One region of the Streptomyces sp. NPDC001594 genome, then DNA from elsewhere that is predicted to be linked to it. Evidence: riboswitches for the same ligand, from Rfam matches in the RefSeq annotation. Region 1 holds a riboswitch; the other holds the start of a gene.

Region 1 (10,717 bases):
GGCGGCCGGGACGCCTCGCGGAGGAGATGGCGGGCCCGCGCCCCCGGCGGCGTCCAGTGCCCCGGCCCCGCTTTACTCCCCCAGCGCCTCCAGCTGGGCCGTGAACCAGCTCGTCGGGGGGAGGGCCGTGGCGGCTGCCGCCAGGCGCTTCGTGCGTGCCGCGCGTTCCTCCCCCGGCATCGTCAGGGCCGCGTGCAGGGCCTCGGCCGTCGCCGTGACGTCGTACGGGTTGACCGTCAGGGCGTCCAGGCGGAGCTCCTCGTACGCCCCCGCCCCCGTCGACAGGACCAGGACGCAACCCGCCTCCGACACCACCGGGATCTCCTTGGCGACCAGGTTCATGCCGTCCCGCACCGGGTTGATCAGCGCCACGTCCGCCATCCGGTACGCCGCCAGGGAGCGGGCGAAGTCGTCCTGGACGGAGAGGAGGACCGGCTGCCAGTCCTCCGTCCCGAACTCGGCGTTGATCTCCTCCGCGAGCGCGGCGACCGACGCCGTGTAGGTGCGGTAGACCTCCAGGTCCTGGCGGGACGGGTAGGCCGACGCCAGGTGGACCACCCGGCCGCGCCACTCCGGGTGGGCGGTCAGCAGCTCCCGGTAGGCGAGGAGGCCCCGGAGGATGTTCTTCGACAGCTCCGTGCGGTCCACCCGGACGATCGTCTTCCGATCCCCCACCTCCGCCCGCAGCGCGGCCAGCTTCTCGTCGACCTCCGGCCGGTGGGCCAGGGCGCGCAGGTCGTCTCCGTCCACACCCAGGGGATACTGGCCGACCCCGGTGAAGCGCGTCTCCCCGTACCGGCCGTCTTCCGTCAGCCTGCGGTGGTGCACCCCGCCCTGGTGCTCCTCGCGGGGGACGAAGCCGTCCGCGACCCCGTGCACGTCGTCCACCGTGGCGCAGCTGATGAAGGCGGCGGCCCACGCCGCCGTGTGGAAGCCCAGCTGGTCGGCGCCGAGCATGCCCCACACCAGCCGGCTGCGGATGTCGTCCGGGAGCATGTGCAGCACGTCGGGGGAGGCCCACGGGGTGTGCGTGAAGTGCGCGATCCGCAGGTCGGGGCGCAGCTCCCGCAGGGCCCCCGGGACCAGGGCCAGGTGGTAGTCCTGGACGAGGACGCGGGCGCCCGGCGCGGCCTCCTCGGCCAGGGCTTCGGCGAAGGCCTGGTTGTAGGCGGTGTACGAGTCCCAGCGCCGCCGGAACTCCGCGTCGAAGACGGGCTCGCGGGGGACGTCGTAGAGGTGGTGGTGGGTGAACCAGAGCACCGAGTTCGCGATGCCGTTGTACGCGTCGTCGTACACCGCCGGGTCGATGTCCAGCATCCGCACGCCCGGCTCGGAGATCCCCCGCCGGACCGCTTCGCGGTCGGCGTCGGAGAGGGCCGCGCAGATCCACAGGGCCTCCGGCTGCGCCGCGAGCGCCGCGGACAGGCCGGAGACGAGACCGCCCCCGCCGCGCCGGGCGCTGAGGCTGCCGTCGGCGGCGAGGGCGTACGAGAGCGGGCCGCGGTTGGCGGCGACGAGTACCTGAGAAGCCATGTCGCGAACCTAGCCCGGCGCCTCCTCGCTCAAACGTCCGGGAAATGCCCGATTCGTCACGTGCTGGTCAAGCCGCAGCCCGCCCTCAGCCCAGCCGCAGCCCGTCCGCGGACGCTCACGCCACGCGCCGGACCGCGTACTCCCCTATCTCCAGCATCGGCGGCCGCTCCTCCGTGTCCACGGAGTGGCTGCGCGGAACGAACCCGTCCGGCCCCCTCTCGAACTGGATGAGCTCCGGCCGTACGAGATGGCCGCGCGAGAGCCGCAGCTGCGCGGTGCGGTAGATCGCGGCGGCCATCCGGCCCAGTGCCTGCCCGCTCTGGTGCTTGTGCAGCCGGACCCCGACGTCGACCTGGGCCATCGCGTCGAGTCCGACGGTGTGCAGGGCGTCGACGAGCAGGCCGAGCTCGACCCCGTACCCGACGGGGAAGGGGAGACGTTCCAGCAGGGAGCGGCGTACGGCGTACTCGCCGCCCAGGGGCTGGACGAAGCCGGCCAGCTGCGGCCAGTGGAGGTTGAGCAGCGGGCGGGCCACCAGCTCGGTGACGCGGCCGCCCTGGCCGGGCGCGTCCCCCAGCGGGCGGTCGTACATGGCCTTGACGAACTGCACCTGCGGGTCGGTGAGCAGCGGGCCGACGATGCCGGAGACGAACGCGGACGAGAAGTCGCGCAGGTCGGCGTCGACGAAGCAGACGATCTCGCCGGTGGTGGCCAGCAGCGAGCGCCACAGCACCTCGCCCTTGCCGCGCACGGCGGGCAGCCGGGGCAGGATCTCGTCGCGGTGCACCACCCGGGCGCCGGCCTTGGCCGCGACCTCGGCGGTCCGGTCGGTGGACCCGGAGTCCACGACGACCAGCTCGTCGACCAGCGGCACCGGCAGGCCCTCGATCAGGTCGCGCCGGATCACCCGCACGATCTCCCCGACCGTGGCTTCCTCGTCGAGGGCCGGCAGCACCACGCTCACGGTGGTCCCGGCCGCCCGTTTGCGCTCGAGGAGCTGGTCGAGCGGTCGGTCGGCGGCGGACCAGGAGCGGTCGGCCAGCCAGCGCTCCACCTCATCCAGCACTCTCAGCACTCCCTGGCTACTCGGCGGCGGCATCAGACCCGGCGGTTTTCGGCCGAATCGTGATCCATCTCGCGGTTCGGACGGCTGTCTCAACCCACCGCCCCTTCGGTTACAGTCTTGAACAACGCGAAGGTCCACCGCATGCCGGGGGCCTCGCGACAAACGCACCGGCGCGCCTTCGAGCGCGTGTGCCGGTGCCATACCGCTCATCCAGAGGGGCAGAGGGACACGGCCCGTTGAAGCCCCGGCAACCCTCCAGTCGGTTCTCGCTCGCGCGGGGCCCCGGCTAGGGAAGGTGCCAATTCCGTCTCATGGCGAAGTGCGCCATGGGGAAGATGAGGAGAAAGGGCCTCGCCATCATGGCTGCACAGTCTGTCGCCACCTCTGCCGCTCCGGGATCCGAGACCGCCGGGTCCGTCGACCTCGGCCCCGCCACCGGCCTTTCCTGTCGTGAGTGCGGCACCCGTTTCGAGCTCGGCCCCATCTTCGCCTGCGTCGAGTGTTTCGGTCCGCTGGAGGTGGCGTACGAGCTGCCCGCCGGTGACCCGGAGGCCCTGCGCGCGGCGATCGAGGCCGGCCCGAACAACATCTGGCGGTACGCGCCGCTGCTGCCCGTCCCCGCCGACGTGGCCTCCAAGCCGAGCCTGAACCCGGGCTTCACCAAGCTCGTGGACGCGCAGAACCTGGCCAAGGAGCTGGGCGTCACCGGCAAGCTCTACGTCAAGGACGACTCCGGCAACCCGACGCACTCCTTCAAGGACCGCGTCGTGGCCATCGCCGTCGAGGCCGCCCGCGCGTTCGGCTACACCACCCTCTCCTGCTCCTCCACCGGCAACCTGGCCGGCGCCGTCGGCGCCGCGGCCGCCCGCGCCGGCTTCCGGTCCTGCGTCTTCATCCCGCACGACCTGGAGCAGGGCAAGGTCGTCATGGCCGGTGTCTACGGTGGCGACCTGGTCGGCATCGAGGGCAACTACGACGACGTGAACCGCTTCTGCTCCGAGCTCATCGGCGACCCGCTGGGCGAGGGCTGGGGCTTCGTCAACGTCAACCTGCGCCCGTACTACGGCGAGGGCTCCAAGACGCTCGCCTACGAGATCTGCGAGCAGCTCGGCTGGCAGCTGCCCGACCAGCTCGTCATCCCGATCGCGTCCGGTTCGCAGCTCACGAAGATCGACAAGGGTCTGCAGGAGCTGATCAAGCTCGGCCTGGTCGAGGACAAGCCGTACAGGATCTTCGGCGCCCAGGCCGAGGGCTGCTCCCCGGTGTCCACGGCCTTCAAGGCCGGCCACGACGTGGTGCGCCCGCAGAAGCCGAACACGATCGCCAAGTCCCTGGCCATCGGCAACCCGGCGGACGGCCCGTACGTGCTCGACATCGCCCGCCGCACCGGCGGCTTCGTCGAGGACGTCGACGACGAGCAGGTCGTCGAGGCGATCCGGATCCTGGCGCAGACCGAGGGCATCTTCGCCGAGACCGCGGGCGGCGTGACCGTCGGCGTGACGAAGAAGCTCATCGAGAACGGGGTCCTGGACCCCTCGCTGACCACCGTGGTCCTGAACACCGGTGACGGCCTCAAGACCCTGGAGGCGGTGGCCGGCACCGGCCAGACCGCCACCATCCGCCCGAGCCTGGACGCGTTCCGCGCCGCCGGCCTGGCCTGACCCTTCCCTCGCACTACACGGAAAGGCGGTAGCGCCATGAGCGTCAACGTCCGCATCCCCACCATCCTGCGCACCTACACCGGCGGCGCCGCCGAGGTCCCGGCCGAGGGCGCGACCCTGGCCGAGGTGATCGACTCCCTGGAGGCGAACCACCCGGGCATCGCCGCGCGCGTCCTGGACGACCAGGGCAAGCTGCGCCGCTTCGTGAACGTCTACGTCAACGACGACGACGTGCGCTTCGAGGGCGGCCTGCAGACGGCGACGCCGGACGGCGCGGGCGTCTCGATCATCCCCGCCGTCGCCGGCGGCTGCTGAGCCGTCGCGCGCCCGGAAGTAATCAGAATTGCCCCCTCCGCTAGAAGCGGAGGGGGCAATTCTGCTTGATTGGGCGCGGTAGAGTTGGGGAAGTCCCCTCCGCTGTTCTTGCCCGCCGCATATGAACGGGCTGTATGAGGGTTGACATTGAGTCAACATGCGTGCGCCTTTTGGGGCATTGGTGCGGTTCGTCTGGCCCGACTTGCCCAGGAATACGCCAACTTTTCAGCCCATTTCCACGTTTGCGCGTGTCCAGATTTCTCGTCGGAATGACCTGTTGCAGACAGCAGCGGTGCGGATACATTCAGCCCCGGTCGAGGCGTTCCGGCGCAAGTTCTGACCCGGGTCCGCGAAGTGCGGACCTGCGCAAGGGCCAGTAATAGGGGAGTTAGGCATGGCTCAGGGCACCGTCAAGTGGTTCAACGCGGAGAAGGGCTACGGCTTCATCGCGGTCGACGGTGGCGCGGATGTGTTCGTCCACTACAGCGCCATCCAGATGGACGGGTACCGCACCCTTGAAGAGGGTCAGCGGGTCGAGTTCGAGATCTCGCAGGGCCAGAAGGGTCCGCAGGCTGACATGGTCAAGCTCGCGGCCGGCTGAGTCGAAGCGCGATCGGCCACCGACGCACGCACCAACACGTGAGGGGCCCCCATCCCGGCCGGGATGCGGGCCCCTCACGTATGTCCCGGACCGGTACGGCGCGCACGCCGGCCCGGCATGTCTCGAAGCCGCTTGCACTCGTGGGGGCCGAGTGCTAATCATTGGCGTTAGCACTCTCCGGGTGAGAGTGCTACAAGACGAGGACCGGGCCGGTGAGGCCCGCAGGGTCCGGCGGGAAGGAACCGCCGGGTCGGCAGGCCGTCCGTCGCGGGCGCGGGCGCGGTCCGGAGCAATCCACCCTCCCCTGACGCTTGGCGGCGTGGGGGGAACCCCAGTCCTGGAGGACCACTTCAGATGGCCAAGATCATTTCGTTCAACGAGGAGGCCCGGCGCGGTCTCGAGCGTGGCATGAACCAGCTCGCCGACGCCGTCAAGGTCACCCTTGGCCCCAAGGGTCGCAACGTCGTCCTTGAGAAGAAGTGGGGTGCGCCCACGATCACCAACGACGGCGTCTCCATCGCCAAGGAGATCGAGCTCGAGGACCCGTACGAGAAGATCGGCGCCGAGCTGGTCAAGGAAGTCGCCAAGAAGACGGACGACGTCGCCGGCGACGGTACGACCACCGCCACCGTCCTTGCCCAGGCGCTCGTCCGCGAGGGTCTGCGCAACGTGGCCGCCGGTGCCAACCCGATGGCCCTCAAGCGTGGTATCGAGAAGGCCGTCGAGGCCGTCTCCGCCGCCCTGCTCGCCCAGGCCAAGGATGTCGAGACCAAGGAGCAGATCGCTTCCACGGCCTCCATCTCCGCCGCCGACACCCAGATCGGCGAGCTCATCGCCGAGGCCATGGACAAGGTCGGCAAGGAAGGCGTCATCACCGTCGAGGAGTCCCAGACCTTCGGTCTGGAGCTGGAGCTCACCGAGGGCATGCGCTTCGACAAGGGCTACATCTCGGCGTACTTCGCCACCGACATGGAGCGTATGGAGGCGTCCCTCGACGACCCGTACATCCTGATCGTCAACTCCAAGATCGGCTCGGTCAAGGACCTGCTGCCGCTCCTGGAGAAGGTCATGCAGTCCGGCAAGCCGCTGCTGATCATCGCCGAGGACGTCGAGGGCGAGGCCCTGTCGACCCTGGTCGTCAACAAGATCCGCGGCACCTTCAAGTCCGTCGCCGTCAAGGCCCCGGGCTTCGGCGACCGCCGCAAGGCCATGCTCGGCGACATCGCCATCCTCACGGGCGGCACGGTCATCTCCGAGGAGGTCGGCCTCAAGCTGGAGAACGCCGGTCTCGACCTGCTCGGCCGCGCCCGCAAGGTCGTCATCACCAAGGACGAGACCACCATCGTCGACGGTGCCGGTGACAGCGACCAGGTCCAGGGCCGCGTCAACCAGATCCGCGCCGAGATCGAGAACTCCGACTCGGACTACGACCGCGAGAAGCTCCAGGAGCGCCTCGCGAAGCTGGCCGGCGGCGTGGCCGTCATCAAGGCCGGCGCCGCGACCGAGGTCGAGCTCAAGGAGCGCAAGCACCGCATCGAGGACGCCGTTCGCAACGCGAAGGCGGCCGTCGAGGAGGGCATCGTCGCCGGCGGTGGCGTGGCCCTGCTGCAGGCCTCCTCGGTCTTCGAGAAGCTGGAGCTCACCGGTGACGAGGCGACCGGCGCCAACGCCGTGAAGCTCGCGCTGGAGGCCCCGCTGAAGCAGATCGCCGTCAACGGTGGTCTCGAGGGCGGCGTCGTCGTGGAGAAGGTGCGCAACCTGGCCGTCGGCCACGGTCTGAACGCCGCCACGGGCGAGTACGTCGACATGATCGCCGAGGGCATCATCGACCCGGCGAAGGTCACGCGCTCCGCGCTGCAGAACGCCGCGTCCATCGCCGCGCTGTTCCTGACCACCGAGGCCGTCATCGCCGACAAGCCGGAGAAGGCCGCCGCCGCTCCGGGCGGCATGCCGGGCGGTGACATGGACTTCTGATCGGCCCCGCGCTGATCGGCTGTTCTCGAACGAGGGCGGCACCCCTTCCTTGCGGAGGGGGTGCCGCCCTCGGGCGTTTCAGTGGGCGTAGTCCTTGAGCTCCTCGGTGGTGAGCGGGAACCCGACCGGCTCGGGGAGTGCGAGGGTTCCGCCGTATGGGCAGGAATCCTGCTGGCGGTAGTGTCCGCCTTCCGGCTCGCTGTAGACGGTGAGGGTGTCGCTGTCACGGTCGATCAACAGGAACACGGGAATGCCCGCCTGTGCGTATCCCTCGTGCTTCTCCTGCCTGTCGCGGGCCTCGGTGTCGTGGTCGTGCGACGTGACCTCGACGGCCATCAGGACCCCTGCGGGATCGGACCACTCGCCGTGGCCGGCGAAGTGCCGCTGCGGGGCGAGCACGCCATCGGGCCGGGCGCGGCCGTTGCGGTACTGCTCGGTGCGGAGCCCGCGCTCGCGGTACAAGCGCAGGTCGGGGCGGTGCGCCATGCACTGGTCCGCGACCCACATGATGATCTCGTCGTGGTCGCCGTCAGGCACCGGCTTGACCTCCAGCCTTCCGTTGATGAATTCGAGCGTGACGGTCTCGGGTGCGCGGCTTGCCAGCGTCTCGAAGTCCTTCAGGGACATCTGGGCGTGTGCGGCGGTGCTGGGGGTCATGGCGTCGCCTCCTCGACACCATGGTGCCCGGGTTCGGCGGCGGCGGAGCGGGGGACTGGTCATCGGCGGTTCCCTTCGCGGACGCGGGCCGCGTGGGCGCGGACCTCGGCCGGGGTGAGGGTCGGGGTGAAGACGGGTGGGCGGGGGCTTTGCGGGCGGCAGGCGCGGCAGCGGCCCTCGGTGAAGGCGGTGGGCGGGCCGGGCGCGCGGCATTCGGTGCATTCGGCGCGGACCGGGGGCGTCGCCGGGGCCGGGGCGGGCGGTGCGGCGGGGAGCTTGGCCTCCAGGCGCTTGCGGAGCAGGGCCGCCGGGTGATGGACCACGGGCGGCAGCCCGGCGGTGAGGGCGAGCCGGATGCGGTCGGGGGTGATGCCCCGGTCCAGCCAGGGCACGAGGAGCGGGGCCAGGGCCGTGCAGTCGGCCTTGGAGAGCGCGAGGGCGGGGGCGACGCGGCCGAGCGAGGCGAGGATGCCGTAGGCGGCGGGGCCGGGGTTGGGGCGGGGGTCAGGGGCAGGCCCGGGGCCGGGGGCGGCTGGGGGCGGTGGCTGTGACGGGGCCGGGGTGTGTGGTGGGGGCGGGGGTGCCTGGGGGAGTGGTGGTGGGGCGGTCGGTGCGGGGGAATCCCTCTGGGTGAACCGGGCCCACCAGGCGCCGTCGCGGGCGGTGCGGGAGAAGTAGGTACGGGTGACCCACCGGGTGGCCTCCCCGGGCAGCCGCTGCCGTACGCGGTGCAGGTGCCCGGCGGTGGCCAGCCGGTTGAGGGCGGTGCGCAGTGCGCACTGGCCCCCCAGGGGCAGGACCGCCGCGAGGGTCTTCACGCTGATGTCGGCGCCGTCCGGCAGCCGGTCGAGGTACCCGGCGACGGCCGCCTCCCGGGCCGGGAGGTGCGCGAAGTCGCGGGCGGTGCGGGGCGCTTGCTCCGGGGCGGCGATTTTTCCGTAGCCGGGCTTGGCGAGGGGGTGCGGGGCAGCACTAAGCTGGCTGGCATCCATGGGGATCGTTGTGTCCGATCTCGTTTGGTCAGGCCCTCGTTCGGTGTTGGCGCACCGGCGGGGGCCGAATTCGTTTCCAGCCGCAAGGTAGGGCCTGTTAGCCCTGTGTGGCAAGCCGGTCACGGATCGTCATCTGGCCTGGTATGGCCGCCGGTTGGGGAGGGTGGTGGGTGGTGGGCTCCGCCCACCACCCATTCCACAGACAAAGCGCTCGGACCCTCGGGGCTTGAGCCCCGGGCGGGGTGGTTGACTGGCCGTATGAGCGACGGGAAGAGCGTTTTCGTCAAGATCTGCGGGCTGAAGACGCCTGAGGACGTCGATGTGGCGGTGGAGGCGGGGGCCGACGCCGTCGGGTTCGTCCTCGCCCCGAACAGCCCCCGTACCCTCACCGCCGATCTGGCGCGCGAGCTCGGGGCTCGGGTGCCGGACGGGGTGCTCACCGTCGGGGTGTTCCGGAAGCAGCCGCTGGAGGAAGTGCGCCGGCTCGCGGAGGAGAGCGGCGTACGCGGCGTACAGCTGCACGGTGACGAGCCCGCCGCGTACTACGACGCGCTGCGCGCGCCCGGCCGCACCCTGCTGCGCGCCACCGCCGAGCACGTCGCGCGCTGCGGCGAGTACGGGGAGGACCTGCTGCTGATCGACGCCCCCGACCCCGGCTCCGGCAAGCCCTGGAACTGGGGATCGGCGCAGTTCACCGCCCCTGAAGGGCGCTGGCTGCTGGCCGGGGGGCTGGGTCCCGGCAATGTGGGGGAGGCCGTCGCCGCGACCGGCGCCTGGGGTGTGGACGTCTCCAGCGGGGTCGAGCGGGAGCGCGGCGTGAAGTCCCCCGAGCTGATCCGGGCCTTCATCGAGGCCGCCCGCGCGATCGTATGATTACTCTGAGTGAGAAAGGAGGGGTGTCGGGCCGCACAGTGGGCAGGACACCCTCATGGAATCGGACCACTCCGGATGGCTGCGCCGCCTGACCGGCCGCCTCCTCCCCACGGCGGGCGGCGGGGGCCGGCCGGTGTTCACGCCGCGCGGCGCCCCCGTCCTCACCGCCGACTTCACCTCCACCGCCCAATGGGTGGCGGGCCGCTCCTGGGCCTATCCCGACGGCGGCCCGGTCAACCCGGGCGACAACAAGCTCGACCACCTCACCGCCGACCCCGCCTACAGCCGTGGCGGCACCTTCCGCGCCACCCGCCGCCCCGACGGGAACTGGGACACCGGGCTGCTCACCACCGAGGGCAGCGACCAGGGCTTCATGGTCCGCACCGGTGACGTCCTGGAGGCCCGCGTCCGGCTGCCCACCGAGACGGGCGCCTGGCCCGCGATCTGGACCTGGCGGGACGGCGGCCAGGAGATCGACGTCTTCGAGTACCACCCCGACAACCCGGACCTCCTCGAACTCTCCAACCACGTCCGCGAGGCCCACCGCTACTACCGCGACCCGTCCGTCCGCCCCGGCGCCTGGATCGACCTCAGGGTCGAGTTCGGTAAGCGGTCCGTCGTCTGGTGGGTGGGCGGCACCCGCGCCTTCTCCGACGGGCGGGGCGTGGGACGCGGCTGGCGCGCGTACCTCATCGTCAACCTGTCCGTGTCCGCCGGCAGGTACCACCCGGCGCCGGGCCCGGAGCAGACGGAGATGTCGTACGAGGTGTCGGAGCTGCGGGTCTACCGGCCCTGAGCCCCGGTCTCCCCGGGCGGTGATCGGCGGGGCGGCCGATAATGGGTCGCGTGGACTCGCTCCGCAGGTCGAGCAAGGCGAAGGCGGCCCTGGCGTTCTGGCCCTTCGGCGTACGGGCGGCCGTGCTGCTGGTCCCCGTACTGCTGGTCGTGCTGGCGGGGGCCTGGGGTGCCGCGCGGAACGCGCTGGGCCTGGGGGCCGTGTCGCCGGGGTGGGTGCTGGCCGTCATCGTCGGCCTGAGCGTGCTGC
Region 2 (10,717 bases), on a different contig from region 1:
GAACCAGTAGGCGGTAGCCGTACCAGCGGTACGGAAGCGGTACAGAAGCAGTGCAGAGGGGCCCGGACACCTTTTCGGAGGAGTCCGGGCCCCTCGTTTGCAGTCTCCCCGCGCGACGTAATAGTCATATGTTCATAGCGTTGTGCGCATGAAGCACTCACCGCGTCTTTGGACGGTCGTCAGCTGCTCCCTGCTGGTCGCCTCCCTCGGTGCCGGCGCCACCGCATGCGGGGGGTCCGCAGACAACCCGCTGTCCGCCCGCCCGTACGACGCGGGCGACCAGGTGGCCTTCAACCAGCCGCCCGGCAGCGGCCGCGCCGCCGACCCCGACAAGCCCCTCGAGGTCACCGCCAAGGGCACGAAGTCCCGTATCACCGACGTGACGGCCGTGGACACCCACGGACGCCGCCTGGCGGGCGAACTCTCCGCCAAGGGGGACCGCTGGCACAGCACCACGCCCATGGCGGCGGGCGTCCACTACACGGTCACGGTGAGCACGGAGGACCAGAGCGGCGCCCCGGGGCAGCGCACGCTCGCCTTCGACACCACCCCGGCCAAGAAGCTCCTCAAGGTCGAATTCGGCCCCGACGAGGGCAAATACGGCGTCGGGCAGCCCATCACGGCCGAACTCAGCGAACCCGTCAAGGACAAGGCCGCCCGCGCCCTCGTCGAACGGGGTCTGGTCATCGACACCCCGGAACCCGTCGAGGGCGCCTGGCACTGGGTCGACGACAAGAACCTGCACTTCCGCCCCAAGGATTACTGGCCCGCCCACTCCTGGGTCTCCGTACGGAGCAACCTGGAGGGCGTCAAGATCGAGGACGACCTCCACGGATCCGCCTCCAAGCCCCTCAAGCTGGAGATCGGCGACCGGGTCGAGGTCACCACCGACGCCGCCGCGCACACCCTCACGTTCGAGCGCAACGGAGAAGTGATCAACACCATTCCGGTGACCACCGGAAAGCCCGGCTTCTCCACCCGCAACGGGGTCAAGGTGGTGCTGGGCAAGCAGTACTTCGTCCAGATGCGCGGGGACACCGTCGGCATCGGCGGCAGCGAGTACTACAACCTGCCCGTCTACTACGCCACCCGCGTGACCTGGAGCGGCGAGTACGTGCACGCCGCGCCCTGGTCGGTCGGCTCCCAGGGCTACGAGAACGTCAGCCACGGGTGCACCGGCATGAGCACGGGCAACGCCGCCTGGTTCTACGAGAACATCAGCGAGGGCGACATCGTCCGGGTGATCAACAGCATCGGCGAGGACATGGAGCCCTTCGGCAACGGCTACGGCGACTGGAACCTTGACTGGAAGGACTGGCGCGACGGCAGCTACCTCCTCAAGGGCACCCAGGAGGGCCGCAGCCCCGTCGACCAGGCCCGCCTGCGCCCCACGGTCTGACCCGCGGCCCCCGAGGGGCCCAAGACGCCCGAGAAGCCCACGAGGGCCCGCAGACGGCCACAGCGCCGCCCACGGGCCCTCGCCCGCGCCCCGGGCCCGCTCAGGCCGCGTTGGGGGCCAGCCGGGAGCGCAGCAGCCCCGCCAGGACCGCGGGGAACTCCACCGGGTCCACCGGGAGGGTGACGGCCGCGTCGGCACGGCTCCACGTGGCCAGCCAGGCGTCCTGGGGGCGCCCCATCAGCAGCAGCACCGGGGGACACCGGAAGATCTCGTCCTTGATCTGCCGGCACACCCCCATGCCCCCGGCCGGAACCGCCTCGCCGTCCAGCACGCACACGTCGATGCCGCCGGCGTCCAGTTCCTTGAGGACGGCTGGAAGAGTGGCACATTCCAGGAACTCCACCGGCGGCAGGTCCGCGGCCGGCCTGCGCCCGGCCGCCAGCCGCACCTGCTCCCGGGTGCCCGCGTCGTCGCTGTAGACCAGAACCCGCGCAGTCGCCCGCATTTCGTTCCTCCACGTGTCCATGAATCACGCTGATGATGCGCGGGATGCTACTCCGTCCGACCCCCTGTCAACATCGGTTCCGCCAGCCTGGTGGGAGAGGCCGCGCAGGGGTGATCTGATGGGCCGTTCGGGCCTTGCACACCCCCCTGACACTCCGAACGGCACCCCCCGGGGTGAGGGCGGGATAAGCGACCGACATAATGTCGGTCGTGGCGACAGCAACGACAGTAGATACCGGGCACGCGCACCCGACGGTCAACCGGCCGAACCTCGTCAGCGTCGGAACCATCATCTGGTTGAGTTCCGAGCTGATGTTCTTCGCGGCCCTCTTCGCGATGTACTTCACCCTGCGATCCGTGATGGGCGCCGAGCATTGGACGGAACAGGCCTCGGCCTTGAACCTGCCCTTCTCGGCGACGAACACCACGATCCTGGTGCTCTCCTCCCTCACCTGCCAGCTCGGCGTCTTCGCCGCCGAGCGCGGTGATGTGAAGAAGCTCCGGACGTGGTTCATCATCACGTTCGTCATGGGTGCGATCTTCATTGGCGGCCAGGTGTTCGAGTACACCGACCTGGTCAAGGAGGAAGGCCTGAGCCTCTCGTCCGACCCGTACGGCACGGTGTTCTACCTGACCACCGGCTTCCACGGGCTGCACGTGACGGGCGGACTCATCGCCTTCCTGCTGGTCCTCGGCCGGACGTACGCGGCCAAGAGGTTCACCCACGAACAGGCCACGTCGGCCATCGTCGTGTCCTACTACTGGCACTTCGTCGATGTCGTCTGGATCGGCCTCTTCGCGACGATCTACCTGATCAAGTAGCGAACCCGTCGCCGGGCCCGTTCCCGGCGCACCATCCAGAAACACCGACGCAGAAGATCCTGACACCGGGGTAATCCGTGAAAAAGCTTTCCGCACGACGACGCCATCCGCTGGCGGCGGTCGTCGTTCTACTCTTCGCGCTGGCGGTCACGGGGGGGCTGTACGCCGCCTTCGCGCCCGCGGGCAAGGCGCAGGCCGATGAAACCGCCCAGTCCCTCGCCATCGAGGAGGGCAAGAAGCTCTACGCCGTGGGCTGCGCAAGCTGCCACGGAACCGGCGGTCAGGGTTCCTCTGACGGCCCGAGCCTGGTCGGCGTCGGCTCCGCGGCCGTCGACTTCCAGGTGAGCACGGGCCGCATGCCCGCCCAGCAGCCCGGCGCCCAGGTGCCGAAGAAGCGGAACATCTACTCCCAGGCCCAGATCGACCAGCTCGCGGCGTACATCGCCTCGCTCGGAGCCGGCCCGATCACGCCCACCGGGAAGCAGTACGACCCGGCCGGCGCCGACATCGCCGCCGGTGGCGAGCTGTTCCGCAACAACTGCGCGCAGTGCCACAACTTCACCGGTGAGGGCGGCGCGCTGACGAACGGCAAGTACGCCCCGAACCTCGAGGGCGTCGAGCCGAAGCACATCTACGAGGCCATGCTCACCGGCCCGCAGAACATGCCCTCCTTCCCGGACAGCACCATGCCGGAGAAGCAGAAGAAGGACATCATCGCGTACCTCCAGACCGTGAACGGCGAGAAGTCGGTCAGCCCTGGCGGCCTGAAGCTCGGCGGCCTCGGCCCCGTCTCCGAGGGTCTGTTCGGCTGGATCTTCGGTCTGGGTGCGCTGATCGCTGTCGCCGTCTGGGTCGCGGCCCACACCGCTAAGGCCAAGAAGTCATGAGTAGCCAAGACATTCCCGAAGACAAGCACCTGCCGAGCGAGCAGGGCGACGCGCACCACGGTGCCGTAGCGGTCGCGGACGACCCGTTCGCCGACCCGGGCCTGCCGGTCCACAAGCCGCGCATCCAGGACATCGACGAGCGGGCCGCCAAGCGGTCCGAGCGCACGGTCGCGATGCTGTTCACGCTGTCGATGCTGGCCACCGTCGGCTTCATCGCCGCCTACGTGTCCATCCCGGTCGAGAAGATCATCTACGTCTTCCCGATCGGCAAGGTCAGCGCGCTGAACTTCGCCCTGGGTCTGACCCTGGGCGTGGCCCTCTTCTGCATCGGCGCGGGCGCGGTCCACTGGGCCCGCACCCTGATGTCCGATGTCGAGGTCGCCGACGAGCGCCACGAGATCGCGGCGCCGGCGGACGTCAAGGCCAAGGTCATGCAGGACTTCGCCGACGGTGCGAACGAGTCCGGCATCGCCCGCCGCCCGCTCATCCGCAACACCCTGATCGGTGCGCTGTCCCTGGTGCCGCTCGCCGGCGTGGTCCTGCTCCGCGACCTGGGCACGCTGCCCGAGGACAAGCTGCGCAAGACCCTGTGGGCCAAGGGCAAGCTGATCATCAACCAGAACACCATGGAGCCGCTGCGCCCCGAGGACGTCCTGGTGGGTTCGCTGACCTTCGCCATGCCCGAGGGCCTGGAAGAGGACCAGCACGACTTCCAGAACCAGATCGCCAAGGCCGCCCTGATGCTCGTCCGGATCAAGCCGGAGGACATCAAGGACAAGCAGGAACTCGAGTGGTCCCACGAGGGCATCGTGGCCTACTCGAAGATCTGCACCCACGTCGGCTGCCCGATCAGCCTGTACGAGCAGCAGACGCACCACGTGCTCTGCCCGTGCCACCAGTCCACCTTCGACCTCTCCGACGGCGCCCGTGTCATCTTCGGCCCGGCCGGTCACGCGCTTCCGCAGCTGCGGATCGGCGTGAATGACGAAGGCTTCCTCGAAGCGCTCGGCGACTTCGAAGAGCCCGTCGGTCCTGCATTCTGGGAGCGCGGATGAGCACTGCCACCACCACCGAGCGCAAAGCGCCGCGCGGTGAGCGCGTAGCCGACTGGGCGGACGGCCGCCTGGGGATCTACAGCCTCGCCAAGGCGAACATGCGCAAGATCTTCCCGGACCACTGGTCCTTCATGCTGGGTGAGATCTGCCTCTACAGCTTCATCATCATCATCCTCACGGGTGTGTACCTGACGCTGTTCTTCCACCCGAGCATGAACGAGGTCGTGTACCACGGCTCGTACGTGCCGATGCAGGGCGTCCAGATGTCCGAGGCCTTCGCCTCGACCCTGGACATCAGCTTCGACGTCCGCGGCGGTCTGCTCATCCGGCAGATCCACCACTGGTCGGCGCTGATCTTCGTCGCCGCGATGGTCGTGCACATGATGCGCGTCTTCTTCACCGGCGCGTTCCGCAAGCCGCGTGAGATCAACTGGATCTTCGGCTTCCTGCTGCTGGTCCTCGGCATGTTCACCGGCTTCACCGGTTACTCCCTGCCGGACGACCTGCTCTCGGGCACCGGTGTCCGCTTCATGGAGGGCGCGATCCTGTCCGTGCCGATCGTCGGCACGTACCTGTCGTTCTTCCTCTTCGGCGGCGAGTTCCCCGGCGGCGACTTCGTCGCCCGGTTCTACTCGATCCACATCCTGCTGCTGCCCGGCATCATGCTGGGCCTGCTGGTGGCGCACCTGATCCTGGTCTTCTACCACAAGCACACCCAGTTCGCGGGCCCCGGCCGGACGAACAACAACGTCGTCGGCATGCCGCTGCTGCCGGTCTACATGGCCAAGGCCGGAGGCTTCTTCTTCCTGGTCTTCGGTGTCATCGCGGCCATCGCGGCCCTCGCCTCGATCAACCCGATCTGGGCGCTCGGCCCGTACCGCCCGGACCACGTGTCCACCGGTGCGCAGCCCGACTGGTACATGGGTATGCCGGAAGGCCTGATCCGTGCCATGCCCGGCTGGGAGATCAACCTGTGGGGCCACACGCTCGTCCTGGGCGTGTTCATCCCGCTGCTGCTCTTCCCGCTGGTCCTCGGCGCGATCGCCGTCTGGCCGTTCATCGAGTCCTGGGTCACCGGCGACAAGCGCGAGCACCACATCCTGGACCGCCCGCGCAACGTCCCGACCCGTACGGCCTTCGGTGTCGCCTGGATCTCGGAGTACATCGTGCTCCTCATCGGCGGCGGCAACGACATGTTCGCCCAGTACTTCCACCTGTCGATCAACTCGATCACCTGGTTCGTCCGGATCGGCTTCTTCGTCGTCCCGGTCCTGGCCTTCATCGCCACCAAGCGGATCTGCCTCGGCCTCCAGCGCCGGGACCACGACAAGGTGCTGCACGGTCGCGAGACCGGCATCATCAAGCGTCTGCCGCACGGTGAGTTCGTCGAGGTCCACGAGCCGCTGCCGCAGGGCAAGCTGCACACCCTCACGGCGCACGAGCAGTACAAGCCGCTCGAACTCGGCCCGACGGTCGACGAGAACGGTGTCGAGCGCAAGGTGACGCGCGGCGAGAAGCTGCGCGCGAAGCTGAGCAAGGGCTTCTACGCGGAGGGCAACCAGATCTCCAAGCCCACCACGGAGGAGTACAAGGAGATCCAGTCGGGCCACGGCCACCACTGATCTCCGGTAGGACCGCTTGAGGGATCGATCCAGGTCGATCCTGGTGTCGCCACGGCAAGAGCCCCCGTCCAGGGTCTGGACGGGGGCTCATTGCCGTCTCCGGGGCTGGATAGGCTGAGATCCTTCCCTTTGGACGGGAGAACCCGACGAGCAGCAGGAGCTGACCATGAACGTTGCGACCCCGGCAGGCGGCGACAGCGTGGCGGCCCCCACCTGGCCGGGCATCCTGGAGGCCCTGCTCAGCGGCCGCGACCTCACCTCCGACGACACCGCCTGGGCCATGGAGCGGATCATGCGCGGGGAGGCCACCGACGCGCAGATCGCCGGCTTCGCTGTGGCCCTGCGGGCCAAGGGCGAGACCGTCCAGGAGTACACGGGCCTGGTCCGCACGATGTACGCCCACGCCAACCTGATCGAGGTGCCCGGGCGGACCGTGGACATCGTCGGCACCGGCGGCGACGGCGCCAAGACCGTCAACATCTCCACCATGTCGGCCATCGTCGCCGCCGGAGCGGGCGCGAAGGTGGTCAAGCACGGCAACCGGGCCGCCTCCTCCGCCAGTGGCTCCTCCGACGTCCTGGAGAAGCTCGGCGTCAACCTGGGCCTGACCCCGAAGCGGGTGGCGGAGGTCGCCGAGGAGGCCGGCATCACCTTCTGCGCCGCGGTCGTCTTCCACCCCGCCCTGCGGTACGCGGCCTCGGCCCGCCGCGACCTCGGGATCCGCACCGCCTTCAACGGCCTCGGCCCGCTCACCAACCCCGCCCGGGTCACCGCCCAGGCGGTCGGCGTCGCGGACGGCCGGCTGGCCCCGATCATGGCCGGGGTGCTCGCCGAGCGGAACACCTCCGCCCTCGTCTTCCGCGGCGACGACGGCCTGGACGAGCTGACCACCACCGGCACCTCCCGCGTGTGGTGGGTCCGCGACGGCGGGATCACCGAGCACGCCTTCGACCCGCGCGACGTGGGCATCACGACCGTCGACATCTCCGCCCTGCGCGGCGGCGACCCCTCCTACAACGCCGACGTGGCCCGCCGGCTGCTGGCCGGGGAGACCGGCCCGGTGCGCGACGCCGTCCTGTTGAACGCGGCCTCCGCCCTGGTCGCCCTGGACCCCGGCACGGGCTCGCTGGAGGAGGAGCTGTCCGCGGGCATGACCCGTGCGGCGCATTCCATCGACTCGGGCGCCGCCCGGGCCGCGCTGGAACGCTGGGTGACGGCCAGCAACGCCTGAGCCTTCCCACTCGGCCCCGGTCCACCATGTGGACCGGGGTCTTGCGTGTGGCGGACCGTGTGGCAGGATGCTCTCCAAGGTCACGAGTGACAGCGTTTAGGCCCCGGCTTGCTGTCCGGCAACCCTCCTTCCGTGGCGGGGTGCCCCGGGTGATGACCAGGTCGTAGGCAGCGAGGTCTACGGCAAGCGCGGATCCCTCGACACCAGGGGTCCTGGTCTCTCGAGGAGCGTTTTCCGTGAGCAAGCGAATGCGATAGGGCGACTCCGCCCCTCCTTCATCCCTCGGAACAGGGTCCCTTCCGCGGACCCGCATCCCTTCCGAGGCACTTCCCGTACCCCTGACGGCCGACGCCGACGACGCGCGCCGCCGTACCCGCGTACGGGGTCACCGAAGCCATTCAGCCCTGCCTGCCGGGAGATACCGCCATGTCCGCATCCCTGAACGCCGCCACCACCGACGCCTGCGCCCCCGCCGCTGCCACTGCCGAGGGCCCTTGCTGTGCCGAGCCGCTGGCCGTCCTCGGCCGGGACGTCACCGTCCCGCTCGTCACCGGCGGCGAGGTCACCTACGCGGCCCTGGACTACGCGGCCAGCGCCCCGGCGCTCCAGCGGGTCTGGGACGACGTGGCCGCGTACGCCCCGTACTACGGCAGCGTCCACCGCGGCGCCGGCTACCTCTCGCAGCTGTCCACCGACCTCTTCGAGCAGAGCCGGGCCACCGTCGCCGAGTTCCTCGACTGCCGCGCGGGCGACCAGGTCGTCTTCACCCGGTCCACCACCGACTCCCTCAACCTGCTCGCCGCCGTGCTCCCGGCCGACTGCCAGGTCTTCGTCTTCGAGACCGAGCACCACGCCTCGCTGCTGCCCTGGCGCGACGCGCAGGTCACGTACCTCAACGCCCCGCGCACCCCGGCCCAGGCCGTCGCCACCCTGGAGCGGGCGCTCGCCGACCGCGACCCCTACGGCCCCGCCCTGGTGTGCGTGACCGGCGCGTCCAACGTCACCGGTGAGCTGTGGCCGGTCAAGGAGCTGGCCGCCGCCGCGCACGCCCACGGCGCCCGGATCGTGCTGGACGCCGCCCAGCTGGCGCCCCACCACCCCGTCTCGGTGCGGGAGCTGGACGTGGACTGGGTCGCCTTCTCGGGGCACAAGCTGTACGCGCCCTTCGGCTCGGGCGTGCTGGCCGGGCGCGCGGACTGGCTCCAGGAGGCCGAGCCGTACCTCGCCGGGGGCGGCGCCTCCCGCAAGGTGGCCCGCCGCGAGGACGGCGGCGTGGACGTCGAGTGGCACACCACCGCCGCCCGCCACGAGGCCGGCTCCCCGAACGTCATCGGCGTCTACTCCATCGCCTCCGCCTGCCGGGCGCTTCAGGAGGCGGGCTTCGAGGGCCTCGTCGCCCGCGAGCGGCACCTCGTCGCGAAGGTCCGCGAGGGCCTGGCGGAGGTCCCGGCCGTCCGGATCCTCTCCCTCTTCGGGGACGACGCCCCGCGCGTCGGCGTCATCTCGTTCGTGGTCGACGGCTGGAACAGCTCGCACTTCGCGGCGGCGCTGTCCGCGGAGTACGGGATCGGGGTGCGCGACGGCCTGTTCTGCGCCCACCCGCTGGTCCGCACCCTGCTCGGCAGCGAGCCGCAGGCCCAGGGCGAGTGCGGGGCGCCCGAGGCGGCGCCGGGCGAGAGGTCCCTGAACGCGATCCGCGTCAGCTTCGGTGCCGGCACCCCGGACGAGCACGTGGAGCGCTTCGTCCGCGCGGTGCGGGAACTCGTCACGTCCGGCGCGAAGTGGCAGTACCGCACGGAGGACGGCCGCTGCGTCCCGGCCGTGTAGCGGGTTGTGGTCGCCGGCGGGGCCGGGTCTTCCAGCCCGCCGGCGACTGAGGCGCGGCCCGGGGAGAGGGCTACGCGTCCAGCCCGATGGCGAAGGCCGCTTCCAGGTCGTGCTGGGAGTACGTGCGGAACGCGACGTGCGTGTCCGTGGCCTCGACGCCCGGGATCTTGCTGATCCGGCCCGGGATGACGTCCGCCAGGTTCTCGTGCCGGGCCACGCGGACCAGCGCGATCAGGTCGTACGTACCCGTGACGGAGTAGACCTCGCTGACACTGTCCAGCTGCGCGATGGACTCCGCGATCTCGGGGATCCGGTCCACGCTGGTCTTGATGAGCACGATCGCGGTGATCACGGTGGGCTGTCTCCCTCGCCGGCAGTGACTGTTCGCCTCACTCTAGTCGTACGGCGATATCGCGCCCACGCGTAGCAGAACCCCACCGAGAAGCCCACGACATGGGCCAGGTACGCCACCCCCGGCCCGCTCCCGGCCCGGTGCGCGGCCAGCCACTGCAGCCCGAACCAGAACATCAGCACGATCCACGCCGGGAAGCGCAGCGGCAGGAACAGCAGGAACGGGAACAGGCTCGTCACCCGCGCCCGCGGGAACAGGCACAGGAACGCGCCCAGCGCCGCAGAGATCGCGCCGGACGCCCCGACCAGGGTCTGGTCGGAGGAGGCGTTGGCGGCCGCGTAGACGGCCAGGGCCACGTAGCCGGTGCAGAGGTAGAAGACGAGGAACGCCGGCCGGCCCATCCGCTGCTCCGTCATGGCGCCGAAGACGTAGAGGAACAGCATGTTCCCGAGCAGGTGCAGCCAGCTGCCGTGGACGAACAGCGCCGTCAGCGGGGTCAGCAGGGGGCGGACGCCCCCGGAGAAGAGCTCGTCCGGGACCACGCCCCAGTGCCGGAAGTAGGCCGTCCCCGTCTCCATCAGCCTCTCGCCCGTCCCGAACGACGGGTTCAGGCCGGAAGCCGGGCTCGTCAGGAAGGCCGCGCAGCAGCCGGCGATCAGCGCGTAGGTGACCACGGGGCCCCGCGCCGCCTCGCGGACGGCCCGCCACTTTACGATCATGCGACAGAGCATGACGCAGGCGGACCCCCCTGAGGGTGGTGCCAGGCCGTAGGGTTACGTGCTGCGGTCCGCCGACGGCCGCGGAAGGCTTTAATTGAATGAGCTACGAAGGAGAGAGCGGCCTGATGACGACGGTTCCCCTGCCGACCGACACCACCCGGTGGCGCTGCACCCTGTGCGGCAACCTCACGCGGTTCGATGTCACCCGATCGTCGAAGGTCGTGGAGTACGTCCACCTCGATCTGGCCGGGGAGCCCAAGGTCGAGGAGCGCGAGGTGGTCAGTGAGACCATCGAGTCG

The links. Region 1 has a riboswitch for S-adenosylmethionine ahead of thrC (threonine synthase). Riboswitches for the same ligand answer to the same signal wherever they lie in the genome.
Region 2: another riboswitch for S-adenosylmethionine. It lies ahead of ACFY0O_RS07910 (aminotransferase class V-fold PLP-dependent enzyme); the one in region 1 lies ahead of thrC (threonine synthase).

What each region holds. Positions count from the first base shown of each region.
Region 1 covers NZ_JBIAVB010000027.1:14,315-25,031, forward strand. Annotated here, with positions in the region: gene ACFY0O_RS35650 (trehalose-6-phosphate synthase) at 73-1,533, opposite strand; gene ACFY0O_RS35655 (glucosyl-3-phosphoglycerate synthase) at 1,649-2,599, opposite strand; SAM riboswitch class I at 2,803-2,941, shown strand; gene thrC (threonine synthase) at 2,935-4,260, shown strand; gene ACFY0O_RS35665 (ubiquitin-like small modifier protein 1) at 4,297-4,575, shown strand; gene ACFY0O_RS35670 (cold-shock protein) at 4,970-5,176, shown strand; gene groL (chaperonin GroEL) at 5,531-7,150, shown strand; gene ACFY0O_RS35680 (Uma2 family endonuclease) at 7,229-7,807, opposite strand; gene ACFY0O_RS35685 (hypothetical protein) at 7,867-8,799, opposite strand; gene ACFY0O_RS35690 (phosphoribosylanthranilate isomerase) at 9,058-9,672, shown strand; gene ACFY0O_RS35695 (beta-glucanase) at 9,728-10,468, shown strand; gene ACFY0O_RS35700 (hypothetical protein) at 10,519-10,717, shown strand, end outside.
Region 2 covers NZ_JBIAVB010000003.1:347,756-358,472, reverse strand. Annotated here, with positions in the region: gene ACFY0O_RS07950 (cytochrome c oxidase subunit 4) at 1-10, shown strand, start outside; gene ACFY0O_RS07945 (Ig-like domain-containing protein) at 149-1,399, shown strand; gene ACFY0O_RS07940 (hypothetical protein) at 1,500-1,904, opposite strand; gene ACFY0O_RS07935 (heme-copper oxidase subunit III) at 2,105-2,725, shown strand; gene ACFY0O_RS07930 (c-type cytochrome) at 2,803-3,612, shown strand; gene ACFY0O_RS07925 (Rieske 2Fe-2S domain-containing protein) at 3,609-4,667, shown strand; gene ACFY0O_RS07920 (cytochrome bc complex cytochrome b subunit) at 4,664-6,289, shown strand; gene trpD (anthranilate phosphoribosyltransferase) at 6,456-7,520, shown strand; SAM riboswitch class IV at 7,599-7,715, shown strand; gene ACFY0O_RS07910 (aminotransferase class V-fold PLP-dependent enzyme) at 7,947-9,347, shown strand; gene ACFY0O_RS07905 (Lrp/AsnC ligand binding domain-containing protein) at 9,418-9,699, opposite strand; gene ACFY0O_RS07900 (rhomboid family intramembrane serine protease) at 9,696-10,418, opposite strand; gene ACFY0O_RS07895 (hypothetical protein) at 10,544-10,717, shown strand, end outside.